3 regions of the Microbacterium sp. NPDC089320 genome follow, and region 3 is predicted to be linked to each of the others. Evidence: predicted binding sites of a transcription regulator. Region 3 holds the regulator's gene; each other region holds the start of a gene.
What was found. Region 3 encodes LexA, which represses DNA repair genes until DNA is damaged. Its sites were predicted from a motif close to TCGAACANNTGTTCGA; they were not measured.
Positions count from the first base shown of each region.

Region 1: a site for LexA is predicted at 2,384-2,399, ahead of recA (recombinase RecA). Genes of this name have one in related genera too.
Region 2: a site for LexA is predicted at 2,394-2,409, ahead of AB0N61_RS00790 (DUF222 domain-containing protein). Genes of this name have one in related genera too.

Region 1 is NZ_JBFBGY010000002.1:544,830-549,511, reverse strand. Features, by position in the region: gene AB0N61_RS07255 (DNA translocase FtsK 4TM domain-containing protein) at 1-561, shown strand, start outside; gene pgsA (CDP-diacylglycerol--glycerol-3-phosphate 3-phosphatidyltransferase) at 561-1,136, shown strand; gene AB0N61_RS07245 (CinA family protein) at 1,133-1,615, shown strand; gene AB0N61_RS07240 (helix-turn-helix transcriptional regulator) at 1,757-2,065, shown strand; gene AB0N61_RS07235 (DUF3046 domain-containing protein) at 2,089-2,313, shown strand; gene recA (recombinase RecA) at 2,596-3,639, shown strand; gene AB0N61_RS07225 (regulatory protein RecX) at 3,636-4,481, shown strand; gene miaB (tRNA (N6-isopentenyl adenosine(37)-C2)-methylthiotransferase MiaB) at 4,551-4,682, shown strand, end outside.
Region 2 is NZ_JBFBGY010000001.1:156,415-161,096, forward strand. Features, by position in the region: gene AB0N61_RS00780 (ABC-F family ATP-binding cassette domain-containing protein) at 1-1,553, opposite strand, end outside; gene AB0N61_RS00785 (alpha/beta hydrolase family protein) at 1,599-2,336, opposite strand; gene AB0N61_RS00790 (DUF222 domain-containing protein) at 2,440-3,774, shown strand; gene AB0N61_RS00795 (hypothetical protein) at 3,978-4,436, shown strand.
Region 3 is NZ_JBFBGY010000001.1:37,507-42,188, reverse strand. Features, by position in the region: gene ftsX (permease-like cell division protein FtsX) at 1-738, shown strand, start outside; gene smpB (SsrA-binding protein SmpB) at 824-1,300, shown strand; gene AB0N61_RS00200 (prolyl oligopeptidase family serine peptidase) at 1,301-3,166, opposite strand; gene lexA (transcriptional repressor LexA) at 3,217-3,903, opposite strand; gene AB0N61_RS00190 (LysM peptidoglycan-binding domain-containing protein) at 4,186-4,548, shown strand; gene AB0N61_RS00185 (histidinol-phosphate transaminase) at 4,640-4,682, shown strand, end outside.

The DNA.
Region 1 (4,682 bases), on a different contig from region 3:
GACGCACTGTTCTCCCCGATGGGTTCGTCGAAGCCGTTCCGCCTGCAGGGCGCCTGGGTCGACGAGAAGGAGATCGACGCGGTCGTCAAGCATGTGACCCGCCAGGCGCGTCCGGACTACCGTGCCGATGTGCAGGAGGCGCTGGAGCCGACGAAGAAGAAGGAGGTCGACGAGGACATCGGCGACGATCTCGAGCTTCTTCTCGCAGCGGCCGAGCTCATCGTGTCGTCGCAGTTCGGTTCGACCTCGATGCTGCAGCGCAAGCTCCGCGTCGGCTTCGCGAAGGCGGGTCGTCTGATGGACCTGCTCGAGTCGCGCGAGATCGTCGGCCCGTCCGAAGGCTCGAAGGCTCGCGACGTCCTCGCCACAGCAGAGCAGCTTCCGCAGGTCATGGCGAAGCTTCGCGGTGACGACGTGCCGGCGAAGCCTGCTGCGCCCTCGGCCGCGCCGGCTGCCGGAGCTCCGCACGACCCGGTGGAGGCGCAGTTCCAGGGGCTGCCCGTGGTCGAGGCCGAGGGCGATGGCGACGAAGACGCCTGGGGACTGACGGGACGCGACTGATGGCCATTCCACGGCAGCTTCCCAATGCGATCACGATCGCGCGCATCCCTCTCGCAGTGATCTTCTTCGTCCTCCTCCTGGTGGGGGGCACCTACGGACTCGACGACATCGTCGTCCGCTGGATCGCCGCGGTTCTCTTCATCGTGGCGATCTCGACCGACTGGGTCGACGGCTATCTGGCCCGCCGGTACGAGATCGTCAGCGACTTCGGAAAGCTCTGGGACCCGATCGCCGACAAGCTGCTCACCGGCGCCGGGTTCATCGGCCTCGCAGTGCTCGGCGAACTCAACTGGTGGCTGGTGGTCGTCATCCTCATCCGTGAGTGGGGCATCACGATCCACCGCCTCATGGTGGCGAAGGAGCATGTCGTCGCTGCGGCCTGGATGGGCAAGGTCAAGACCGCGGTGCAGGCGGTGGCTCTCTCGTGGGCGCTGCTTCCGCTGCACGTCGTGATCGGCCTGGAGCCGTGGGTCCTCGTGACCGCCGTCCTGATGGTCGTCGTGCTGATCCTCACTGTGGCGAGCGGCATCGACTACATCGTCGCGCAGGTGCGAGGAGCACGGCAGTCCTCATGACGTCCGCGTCGGCGGTGCTCGCTGCGCTGGTCCAGCGCGGCTGGACGCTCGGTGTAGCGGAGTCGCTGACGGGTGGTGCTCTCGCGGCCGAGTTCGTCTCCGTGCCGGGCGCCTCGGCCTCCCTGCGCGGAGCGGTCGTCGCATACGCCACGCCGGTGAAGCACACGCTGCTGGGCGTCGACGGTGCGCTTCTGGATGCGCACGGGCCCGTGCACCCGGAAGTCGCGCTCCAGATGGCAGCAGGGGTGAGAGGTGCACTGACGGTCGACGGGGCCCCTGCCGATGTCGGCGTCTCCACCACGGGCATCGCCGGGCCTGACTCGCCCGACGGTCAGCCCGTGGGTACGGTGCACGTGGCAGTCGTGACGCCGGACTCCTCCGCGACCGAGCTGTTCGTCTTCGACGGCGATCGCGCGCAGGTGCGGTCGCAGGCGGTCGACGCAGCCATCGGCCTGCTCGCGCGGCTTCTGCGGGAATAGCGGATGGGTGTGCTCCGTTATGTCCTATGTGCTCACACCGAAAGCACAGCGTGCGAAGGTAGATTTTGTGAAGGTCGGTAGGACTAGACTGGCGGTCTCCTCGAGGGAGACATCGAGAAGGCGATCTGGGAGGAGGTTCCGATGATTCTTGTACGACAGGAAATCGGCGATGTGCTGAGGGACTTCCGCCTGCAGAAGGGGCGGACGCTCCGGCAGGTTGCAAGCAAGGCTTCTGTGGCTCTCGGCTATCTGAGCGAGGTCGAGCGGGGCCAGAAGGAGGCATCGAGCGAGATTCTCGCCTCGGTGGCTGACGCTCTGGATGTTCCCATCTCGATCATCATGCGCGAGGTCGGCGATCGGATCTCGGTCCTCGAAGGCATTCAGGTCTTCCCTGATGTCGTACCGGACGACCTCGTGGCCTCTGTCGAGCCCGAGCTGTCGCTCCACTGAAGCTCGCACACCAATAGCTTCTGATGCGACGTAGCGAGTTCCTCCGCGCAGTCGACGCGGAATTCGGTGGTCGAGGGTCGTCTCTGGTCAGCGACCTCATTCTGACCCAGCTCGCCGGACGCACTGCCGACGAAGCGTTGGACGCGGGGGTTCCACCGCGCGAGATCTGGCTGGCGCTGTGCGCCGAGACGGATGTTCCCCTGGAGCGGCGCCATGGGGTAGGCCGTCTGGAGCCGCGCAAGCGGTGACACCCTGAAGCGTCCCGCAGCGCGGCGTTCGAGGCACTTTCGATTCGTGACTCGCCGCGACGGCGTGTCGTCGAATATGTGTTCGAAGCGGGCGTAGTCTTCTGCACAAGTGGTTCAGAGACGGTGTTCTCCCTGTTTCGCGGAGCTGATGACGCAATGTCGGAGGTGCCTCGTACGGTGAAGAACGAGCCGAAGAGCCATACGCCTTGTCGGAGAGTTCCGCCCAGCCGGGAGGACCGCGACAGCCTACAGGCGGCACCACGCGAGCATAAGGAGCACGTCATGCCATCACCCGCTGACCGCGAGAAGTCCCTCGAGACCGCCCTCGCCCAGATCGACCGCCAGTTCGGAAAGGGCTCGGTCATGCGACTGGGCAGCGACGAGCGTGCGCCCGTCGCCGTCATTCCGACCGGGTCCATCGCTCTCGATGTCGCCCTCGGCGTCGGTGGGCTCCCGCGTGGACGAATCGTCGAGATCTACGGTCCGGAGTCGTCGGGTAAGACGACACTCACCCTCCATGCGATCGCGAACGCTCAGCGTGCCGGCGGAATCGCCGCCTTCATCGACGCCGAGCACGCGCTCGACCCCGACTACGCCGCAAAGCTCGGTGTCGACATCGATGCTCTTCTCGTCTCGCAGCCGGACACGGGTGAGCAGGCACTGGAGATCGCCGACATGCTCGTCCGCTCCGGGGCCATCGATCTGATCGTCATCGACTCCGTGGCCGCGCTCGTGCCTCGGGCCGAGATCGAAGGCGAGATGGGTGACTCCCACGTGGGTCTGCAGGCGCGCCTGATGTCTCAGGCTCTGCGAAAGCTCACCGGTGGACTCAACCAGACGAACACCACGATGATCTTCATCAACCAGCTCCGCGAGAAGATCGGTGTCTTCTTCGGCTCGCCGGAGACCACCGCAGGTGGAAAGGCGCTGAAGTTCTACGCGTCGGTCCGCATGGACATTCGCCGCATCGAGACTCTCAAGGACGGCACCGATGCAGTCGGAAACCGTACGAGGGTCAAGGTCGTGAAGAACAAGATGGCTCCGCCGTTCAAGCAGGCTGAGTTCGACATCCTCTACGGCGTCGGCATCTCGCGCGAGGGGAGCCTGATCGACTTCGGTGTGGAGCACGCCATCGTCAAGAAGTCCGGGTCCTGGTACACCTACGACGGCGATCAGCTGGGACAGGGCAAAGAGAACGCGCGGACGTTCCTGCTCAAGAACCCCGACATCGCGCTGGCGATCGAGACACAGATCAAGCAGAAGCTCGGCATCGGTGGCGCCCCCGACGCTCCTGCTGACGAGCTCGCCGAGCGCCGCCCGGCATGACCGTGAGTGACGGCGGGGGCGAGCCTCAAGAGCTCGCCCCCGTCATCCCTCTGTTCGGACGGGATGCCGCGCCCAGGAGGCCGGTCGATCGCAGCGCTGCGCAGCCTGACGGAGTCACCCGGCGGGGTGCGGAAGATCTCCGTCTCGATCGCTCGACAACGAGCGGAGCCGAGACGTTCCGTGACTCGCACTCGGCAGCGCTCACCGACTCCCGTGGACCCAGCGAACGGCATCCCGCCCGTGGCGCTGCGGCGCGGTCAGCACCTCGACTGCGCGCATTGCAGTCGGACGACTCCGCAGACGAGAGCGGCGTCGATCCCTCGAAGGTGCGTGCTGACGCCGAGGAGTTGCTCGTGCGCAAGCTGAGGGCTCGGTCTCTCTCGTTGTCAGAGGCGCGGCTGGTGCTCAAGGGCTACGAGCGGGACGGGGACCGACTCGACCCTGGAGTGATCGACGACGTGATCGACGATTTCTGTCGCCGCGGCTACCTCGATGACTCGCTTCTCGCCGACCAGCTCGTGACCTCCGGGATCGAGCGCAAAGGACAGGGGAGAGTCGCTCTGTCACGCGCACTCTCGCAGAGGGGGATTCCTCGCGACGTGATCGACGCGGCGCTGGACGAGGTACCAGACGATGACGCCGCGAGAGCGCTCGAGTTCGCTCGCTCGAAAGCACGATCCATGTCGCGACTCGATGGCGACACGGCCCTTCGCCGCCTTGTCGGGCAGCTGGCGCGCCGCGGGTACAACGGTTCGGTCGCGATGTCGGCTGCGAAAACGGCACTCGCGGAGGCATCCTTCGGGTCGTCGAGTTCCGGGGTTCGTTTCGTCGACTCGGACTGACGTCGACAAGTGAATCGTTCGCCACAGGCAACGGCACCGGCTCAGAAGCGCTCGTACAATGGGGAGATCATGACTATCCCGCGCAGTGAACCGACGATCATCGCGTCGTCGTCAGCCGCAATCGACCGCGACGGGCGCCAGCGTTCGTACGAGGTCCGCACCTTCGGCTGCCAGATGAACGTCCACGATTCCGAACGCCTT
Region 2 (4,682 bases), 120 kb from region 3:
TGCGACTTGCCCGGGGTCGAGGTCTGCAGCTCACGCAGGCGCAGGTACTCGTCGACGCCTCCGGGAAGGTGCCGCAGGTGTCCGTCGAGGATCGCGAACTGCTGATCGGTGACGCGCTCGAGGAAGTACCGATCGTGGCTGACCACCAGCAGGGTTCCCGACCACGAATCGAGCAGGTCCTCGATCGCCGCGAGCATGTCTGTGTCGAGATCGTTGGTCGGCTCGTCGAGGATCAGCACGTTGGGCTGATCGAGGAGCACGAGCAGCAGCTGCAGACGGCGCTGCTGGCCTCCGGAGAGGTCCTTCACCGGGGTGGAGAGCTGCGCGGAATCGAAGCCCAGTCGCTCGAGCAGCTGACCCGGCGTGAGTTCCTGCGCCTTCGAGCCGGAGCCCATCGTGTAGGAGGTGCGCAGCCGCGAGATCACGACACGCACCGGCTCTCGCCTGACGTCTTCGAGTTCGTCGAGGCGCTGCGTCAGCGTCTTCACCTTGACGGTCGTGCCGCGCTTCACCCGGCCGACGGTGGGCTCGACGGTGCCTGAGATGAGCCCGAGCAGCGTCGACTTGCCGGCGCCGTTCACGCCGAGGATGCCGGTGCGCTCCCCCGGCGCGATGCGCCATTCGACGTCGCGGAGCACTGTCTTGGTGCCGCCGTCTGCCGTCTGATACGTCACTCCGACGTCGAGCAGGTCGACGACGTCCTTGCCCAGACGCGACACGGCGAGCGACTGCAGCGAGATCTTGTCGCGGATCTCCGGCACGTCCGCGATGAGCTCGTTGGCCGCCTCGATGCGGAACTTCGGCTTCGCGGTCCGCGCAGGCGCGCCTCGACGCAGCCACGCGAGCTCCTTCTTCGCGAGGTTCTGACGCTTCGCCTCGGTGGCGGCGGCCATCCGGTCGCGCTCGACGCGCTGCAGGATGTACGCCGCGTAGCCGCCTTCGAAGGGCTCGACGATGCGGTCGTGCACCTCCCAGGTCTCGGTGCAGATCTCATCGAGGAACCACCGGTCGTGGGTCACGACCAGGAGAGCCCCGGAGTTCGCGCTCCACCGCTTCTTCAGGTGCCCGGCGAGCCACGTGATCGCCTCGACGTCGAGGTGGTTGGTGGGCTCGTCGAGCGCGATGACGTCCCAGTCCCCCGTCAGCAGCTTGGCGAGCGAGACGCGACGACGCTGACCACCGCTGAGGGCTCCGATCTCGGCATCCCAGGGCAGATCCTTCAGCAGGCCCTCGATCACGTCGCGGATGCGGGGGTCGCCCGCCCACTCGTACTCCGGGGTGTCGCCGACGACCGCCGCGCTGATGGTCAGGTCGTCGCTGAGCGTGTCGGCCTGAGAGAGCACACCGATCGTCGTGCCGCCGCGCACCGTGACTCGGCCCGAGTTCGGCTCCTTGATGCCGGCGAGCATCCCCAGAAGGCTCGACTTGCCGTCGCCGTTGCGGCCGACGATGCCGATGCGGTCACCCTCTTCGATGCCGAGGGTCACGGAGTCGAAGACGACCCTCGTCGGATATTCGAGATGAAGGGCTTCTGCCCCGAGAAGATGTGCCATGTCATTCCCCAGGGTAGTCGCGCGGGCTGGGGGCTCGGTCAGCGCCTATCCCGTTCCTTCGGGCTTCGCCGACCCGAAGAGTTCGGGAAGGGACGCGACGAACTCGTCGAAGTGGCTGTACCAGACGGTGTGCGCGGCTCCGGGGATGCGCCGCACCTCGATGCCGTGCGCCTCGAAACCGGCGATGTCGGCGGGCGTCACCCAGTCGCTCGGCTCGGCGCAGACGACGATCGACCCCGGGCAGGGAAGCCACGCGTGATCGGCACCGCACGAGATCGATGCCGTCGTCGCCGGATCGAAGCGTCGGGCCGCGAGAGCTTCGACCTCGGCATCCCTCTCCGAGTAGAACGGACGTGACGCGCGGAGCGACTTCGGGGACAGTCTCGCCTCGCGATCACGGGCGTATCTCTCTGTCAGGAGCTCGCGGTCGTGGCCCCCGGCGACGACGAGCGCGGCATCGACATAGATGGCCGACGCCGGTCCGAGCAGTGGGGCGGCCTCTGCGAGGACACTCGCGCCGTAGGAGTGTCCGATGGCTGCGATCAGCCGCTCCGGCGCGAGACTTCTGACCGTCTCGATCACCGACGCTGTGGCCTGCTCGATCGTCAGCCTCGCGTCTCGCGGCGACAGACCGTGACCGGGGAGGTCGATCGCCAGCACACGGAACCCCTGCTCGACGAGCAGGGGAATCACGCGCCACCAGCTGTCTGACGACCCCATCATCCCGTGGAGCAGGACCACCGTGCGAGGGCCCGCGCCGACATCGAGCGCGTGAAGGAGCATGAGGTCAGTGTCGCACGGTTCGTTACCCGGTCGTTATCATAACGGCCCTGGAATGTATCGCATCTTTGTTCGAATGTCGGTGGAGGGTGGTTGACTCGGAGACATGACAGCACTGCTCGATGCGACGGATGCGCAGATGGTGACGCTCGCCGATCTGGTGACGTCGCTGCAGGTCGCGGAGGCGACGGTGAACAGCATGATGGCCGCCCGTGACGGCCTGCTGGCGATCGCGAGTCGGCTGGCGATCGACATCGCGAGACAGGGCGACCATCCTGATCGCGGCGACCACTCGATCCGCACCATCGCAGCCGAGATCGGAGCAGTGCAGCATGTCAGCGATCGCACGATCGAGCGCCGGATGGCGGCTGCCGAACTGCTGGTCGATCGGTTCCCTGCGGTGTGGGCCGCGCAAGGCGCAGGGCGCATCAGCGCGGCTCACTCCCGGGTGATCGTGGATGCCGGAGCGCGCATCGAGTCGTCGAGCGATCGCGAGGGCTACTCCGCGGCGATCCTTCCGCTCGCCGAGGTGGAATCACCGAACCGGCTGCGCGCGCTGGCGCGCCGCATGGCGGAGCGTTTCGCTCCGACGACGGTGTCGGAGAGGCACCGCACGTCGCGCGCTCAGCGGCGCGTCTGGGTCACCGACGGCGAAGACGGGATGGCAGCGCTGCACACGCACGCGCCTGCCGCTCTCGTCCACGGCATGTTCGATCGACTCTCGCAGATGGCGCACGCGCTGCGCGCCGAGAATCTGCGCGCCAAGCGGCAGGCGGCTCGCGACGGCGGCGAATACGAGTCGGACGACCGGACCGTCGACGAGATCCGCGCTGATCTTCTCGCCGATCTGGTGCTCAGCGGCCGACCCACGGGCCATGACAGTGACGATGGCCTGCTCGGCGAGATCCTGGCGCGCATCGAGGTGACGGTTCCGGTGACGACGCTCATGGATGACGACGCGCGTGAAGAGTCGGATGCCGAGACAACGCCGCCCGCCGAGCTCGATGGCGTGATTCCGATCGATGTCGACACCGCGCGCCGGCTGGCAGGGCAGACGAAAGGCTGGGAGCGGGTGCTGACGCATCCGATCAGCGGTCGGGTGCTCGCCGTCGACCGATACCGGCCGAGTCGTCACCTGCGCAGGCACCTGCGGGCGCGAGATCAGCGATGTCGATTCCCCGCGTGCGGGATTCCGGCGCGGAAATGCGACCTCGACCACAACCACGCCGCCTCGACGGGCGGCGCGACCTGCGAGACGAATCTTGCATCGTTCTGCCGCCGACATCACATTCTCAAACATCAGACTCCGTGGCACGTCGAGCAGAGGCCGGGCGGGGTCATGGAGTGGACGAGTCCCACGGGTCGAACGTATATCGATACTCCCCCTGCGCCGAACACGGTGACCTTCACCGAGTCGGACACAGTTCGCGCCCCGTTCTGACGAGCACGCGGGCGTTCGTGTGGGGCTGTGGACAACCGTGACGCGCGCACGCCCGATTTCACTACGGTGGCGCGGTGACTCCTCCTCCATTGCGAACATCGCCCCTGCCCTCGACACATCACCGACGAGGGGACGCTGCCACCGCTCGGTGGCGGACAGCAAGCGCCGCCGTCGCGGTCATCACGCTCATGCTCGCGGGATGCGTGCCGGATCCGGAGCCCTCGCCCGCTCCCACCGCAGCATTCGCCACAGAGGAAGAGGCTTTCGCGGCTGCGGAAGAGGTGTATCGGGCATACAACGATGCTGGTAACGCCCGCATTCGGGGCGAGGCCGAGCCCAATCCGCAGGCATTTCTTGAAGGGGTGGCGCTGGAAAATGACGTCGACGCGCAGAACTCGTTTCGCGAGTGGGGACTTCGCGCCGATGGAGAGGCTATCGTCACTTCGTTCCGAGGCACCGAGGCCAACGTCGATGACCGCGTCGCAACTGTGACGAGTGTTGTATGCATCGACGTGTCCGCCCTGCGAGTCTTGAACGCTGATGGTGTGGATGTCACTCCCGCTGATCGGGGCGATGTAGTTTCTCAACTCGTCCAGTTCACAGGAGACCAAGCAAGGCTGAGAATCAGTGTTGAGAGCTCGGCGGACGGGGCCTCATGTTGAGCAAGATCGCAGCCGGGACTTTGACTCTCGGTCTAATCTTCGCCTGGCCGGCGAACGCAGTCGACGCGTCCTCTTATTGCGCTGGCGCATCAGAGAAAATGGGCTTGTGCGGCTCCACCGACGGCTCATCCCTCACCGTCTCGGGTACGCAACAGCAACCGAGTACTGACCCCGGCACGAACTCCCGACGGGGCGACGGGAGTCCTGGCGACCGCACCGGCCCCAGCGAACCATCGGGTCCGAGCC
Region 3 (4,682 bases):
GTCTACATGTGCTCCGACATCTCGGAGCAGGACACCTGCATCGACGGCGGCGCCTCCCAGGAACAGGTCGACGCCGTGCGAGCGCAGCTCGAAGGCGAGGCATTGGCTCCGCTCATCAGCGAGGTCAGCTTCGACTCCAAGGAGGACACCTACGCCAAACTCGTCGACCAGCTCGGCGAGGATCAGGCGAGCGTGATCTCGCCCGAGCAGGCGTTCGAGGTGTTCTTCGTCACGATGAAGGACCCGGGTCAATCTCAGGTCATCGCCGAGGCGTTCAACGGGGTCGCCGGGGTGGAGCAGGTCCAGGACCAGCTGCAGTACCTCGAACCCCTGTTCTCGGCCCTGACCGTCGCGACCTACATCGCGGTCGGCATCGCCGTGCTCATGCTGATCGCGGCCATCCTCCTGATCGGCACGACCATCAGACTCTCGGCCTATGCCAGACGCAAGGAGATCGGGATCATGCGTCTGGTGGGTGCGTCCAACCGCTTCATCCAGACACCCTTCGTACTGGAAGGCGTGTTCGCGGCCTTCCTCGGCTCGGCATTCGCCAGCGCTGCGGTCGTCGCCGGCGTGCACTTCGGCGTCGACGGCTACCTGCGAGGACGCGTGCCGTTCATCACGACCTGGGTGTCGATGCAGGATGCCGTCATCGTCGTTCCGGTGCTGATCGGCATCGGCGTCGTGCTCGCGGCGCTGTCGGCGGGCTTCGCGATCCGTCGCTGGCTTCGCACCTGAGCAGACCGCCGGTATAGACTGACAGGCTGTCGTGCGCCCGAACAGGGCACCGGAACAACTGCACGACGCGGATCAGGAGAGAATCATGCCCAGGGAACGCGGGGAGAAGGTCATCGCGACCAATCGTCGCGCACGTCACGACTACAACATCGAGAAGTCGTACGAGGCGGGGATGGTGCTCACCGGCACCGAAGTGAAGTCGCTGCGCCAGGGGCGCGCGAACCTCAGCGACGGGTACGCGTTCGTCAAGGGGAACGAGGTCTTTCTCGATTCCGTGCACATTCCGGAGTATTCGCAGGGCCACTGGACCAACCATTCGGCGAAGCGCGTCCGCAAGCTGCTCCTGCACCGCGAGGAGATCGCGAAGCTGCAGCACGCGGTGTCCGCCGGCGGTTACACGCTGATCCCGCTGAAGCTGTACTTCTCGGACGGTCGAGCCAAGGTCGAGATCGCTCTCGCGAAGGGCAAGCGCGAGTTCGACAAGCGCCAGACCCTGCGCGAGCGACAGGACACCCGCGAGGCCGAGCGCGCGATGCGCCTGCGCAACCGCGTGGGGGAGTGATCAGCGCGCGGGCGTGAATCCGAACACGCGTCCGAGGAAGGCGAGCTCCCTCTCGAGGGCGTCGATGATCGTCTCGCTCGAGCGGAAGCCGTGGCCCTCGCCCGGGTACAGCACGTACTCGTGTTCGACGCCGCTCTCGGTCAGCGCATCGCGGATCGCCTCGGACTGAGACGGTGGGACGACGCGGTCGTCCGACCCCTGCATCAGCAGCACCGGCACGTCGATCCGATCAGCATGGGTCAGGGGTGAGCGGGCGACGTAGACCGCCTCGGACTCGGGCAACGGGCCCACGAGCCCCTCGATGTAGTGCGCCTCGAAGTCAGGGGAGTGCTCGTTCAGCATCCGCAGGTCGACCACCCCGTATCTGCTGATCCCGGCGGCGAACGTCCCGCCTCGCACCAGGGACGACAGCACCGTCCAGCCGCCCGCTGAGCCGCCTCTGATCGCGATGCGGGCAGGGTCGGCGAGTCCGGCATCCGCGAGGCCGTGCGCGGCGGCGATCACGTCGTCGACGTCGACCACCCCCCACCCGCCGTCGAGTCGTTCACGATACGCCCGGCCGTAGCCGGTCGATCCGCCATAGTTGACGTCGAGCACGCCGATGCCGCGGCTCGTCCAGAATGCGATGGCGGCGGATGCCGCCCCGGTCACATGCGCGGTCGGGCCCCCGTGGACGAGCACGATGTACGGCGGGAGCTCCTCATCCGCAGCCGGCGCGGACGTCGAGGGATTGGTCGGCGCGTACGCGAAGGCGTGGACGGGGCCGTGGGATCCATCGACCAGGACTTCGGACGCGGGCGGCATCCACGCGGGGTCCGCCGGCGTCGCCCCCGTGACGACCTCGACATGACCGGAGTCGACGTCGACGCACCAGACGCCCGGCTCGGTCGTCGAGCTGTTCCCGGAGAGGAGCACGCGTGAGCAGTCGACGGCGTCGACGCTCACATGGCCGTCAGCGGGGACGGGTACGCGGTGAGCGCTGCCGTCGCGCTCGATCACGACCACCCGGTCACGACCGTTCGTGTGCACGGCCACGATCCGCCCGTCGGCGAGCGGGCGGAACCAGCGGTTGCCGAGCACCCAGAGCCCATACCCCGTGTCCGCGTCGGCGTCGGCGATCTGCTCCGCCGGGCCGGCTGCCTGCGAGCCGCTCACACGCTGTCGGTGCAGAGCCCAGCGACCCGAGGGGTCATCGGCATAGAGGATCTCGTCGTCGTTCGTCCACTCGGGCTGCAGGGCGGCGCGGGTGGGCAGCTCCGTGCGCGCGGTTCCGTCCGAGAGCACCAGCGACGCGTGCTGCCACGGCATCCGTCCGCCCGACCATTCGACCCAGGCGGCGCGCGATCCATCGGGAGACAGCGTCGGATGCGCGTAGAACGACGCGCCCTCGACGAGGGTCCTCAGCATCGACGGGTCGTCGGCTGCCGACCCGTCCGCCGGGATCTCGACGATGGCACGTCGGTGAGGGGTCGGAGAGAGGTCCTCGCGCACTGCGAGCAGCCTGCCTCGCTGAAGACGCAGGCCGCCGTGCGCCGGGCCCGGAGGGGTGAGCGGTGTCGGAGCGCCACCGCGCTGCATGCGGTACACGCGCTGATCCTTCGCGTCGACGAAGAACAGCGTGCCGTCGGCGGCGGCGGCCCAGGCCCCTCCGCCGTATTCGTGCACGCGAGACCGGGCGCTCCACGGCGCGGGGAGGATCTCGGCACCGGTCGAACTGCGCACGGTCAGGCGGCCGCCCTCGGAGGGGACCGACTCGCCCCACCAGATCTCGTCGGCCACGAACGCGCTTCCGTCGATCCGCGGCGAGGAGGCGGCGACCTGGGCGGGCGTGAACGGGGAGGGCCAGGTACCGAACGGCGACGACATGGTTCGAGCCTATGGCGCGTCGCCCGGTGTCGCAGGCAGCGCGAGCGGTGTCAGACCGTTCGGAGGACGGCGACGATCTTGCCGAGGATGACGGACTCATCCCCGAGGATCGGCTCGAACGCGGAGTTGCGGGGGAGCAGCCAGGTGTGGCCGTCGCGACGACGGAGGACCTTCACGGTGGCCTCGCCGTCGAGCATGGCGGCCACGATCTCGCCGTTCTCGGCGCTGCTCTGCGAGCGCACGACGACCCAGTCGCCGTCGCAGATCGCCGCATCGATCATGGATTCGCCCGACACCTTGAGCATGAACAGGTCGCCCTTGCCGACGAGCTGGCGGGGAAGCGGGAAGATCTCTTCCACCTGCTGGTCTGCCGTGATCGGGACGCCGGCGGCGATGCGGCCGACCAGCGGGACGAGCGCGGCGTCGCCGACAGGTGTCGCGACATCAGCGGGGTTCTCTCCACTCGCACCGGGGAGGTCGATGAGAACCTCCATGGCACGGGTCTTGCCCGGATCGCGTCGCAGATAGCCGCTCAGTTCGAGCTGGCCCAGCTGATGCGTCACGCTCGAGAGCGACTTGAGGCCCACAGCATCGCCGATCTCCCGCATGCTCGGCGGGTAGCCGTGACGGCTGATCGATGTCTGGATGACCTCGAGGATCGCCATCTGCTTCGGGCTCAGGCTCTTGCGGCGACGGGTGCGCGGGACGTCGGCGTCGGGGGCGGAGATGTCGCTCATGGTGCTCCTCAGGTGTGCGATTCCGGCGTCTCGGTTCGAATGTCGGAGGCCCGTGGTGGGGTGTTCCTGTCGAAACCGTATCCGAGAATCGCGCCGAAGTGGAAGATCTGTTCGAGCGTGTCGGGTGATTCTCATCCACGTGTTTCGAAGAAGTCTTGACAGATGTTCGAATTCGAAGATAACTTCGGAACGTAGCTTCGCATCCACGGCTCCCGGCCGAGACGCGGATGCGAACGCTACGCCACCTTCACCGCTCAAGCGGTAGATGCAGAGGAGCACGACATGAGCACCATCACCTTCAGCAGCGCAGCAGTCCTTCCGGTCCGCCCGGCGACGCGGCTCAAGCTGACGGCACGCGGTCGACGCGTCGTGCTCGCGATCGCCGCGGTGCCGCTCGCGGCGGGAATCGCCTTCGCCGCGCTCAGCGGCGGCAGCGCGATGGCCTCGGGCGAGCAGGCCGCCACGGCATCCTTCGCCACCGTGACGGTGATGCCGGGCGACACGCTGTGGTCGATCGCCGAGGGCGTCGCCCCCGGTGCTGATCCGCGCGACGTGATCGGCGACATCACGCGCCTGAACCTGCTGCGCGGCGGAGAGCTGCAGATCGGGCAGGAGCTGGCGATCCCGGCGCAGTACTCGGAGTGACAGGGACGGGGTCCGTCCGAATCGTCGCTGCCGTGGTGACCGTGTTCACACTCGGTCACCACGGGCATCCCGGCCGCGAAGGCGGCCTACCATGGGAAGGGTGACTGCATCACTCGCCGACCTCCCTCTGCGCG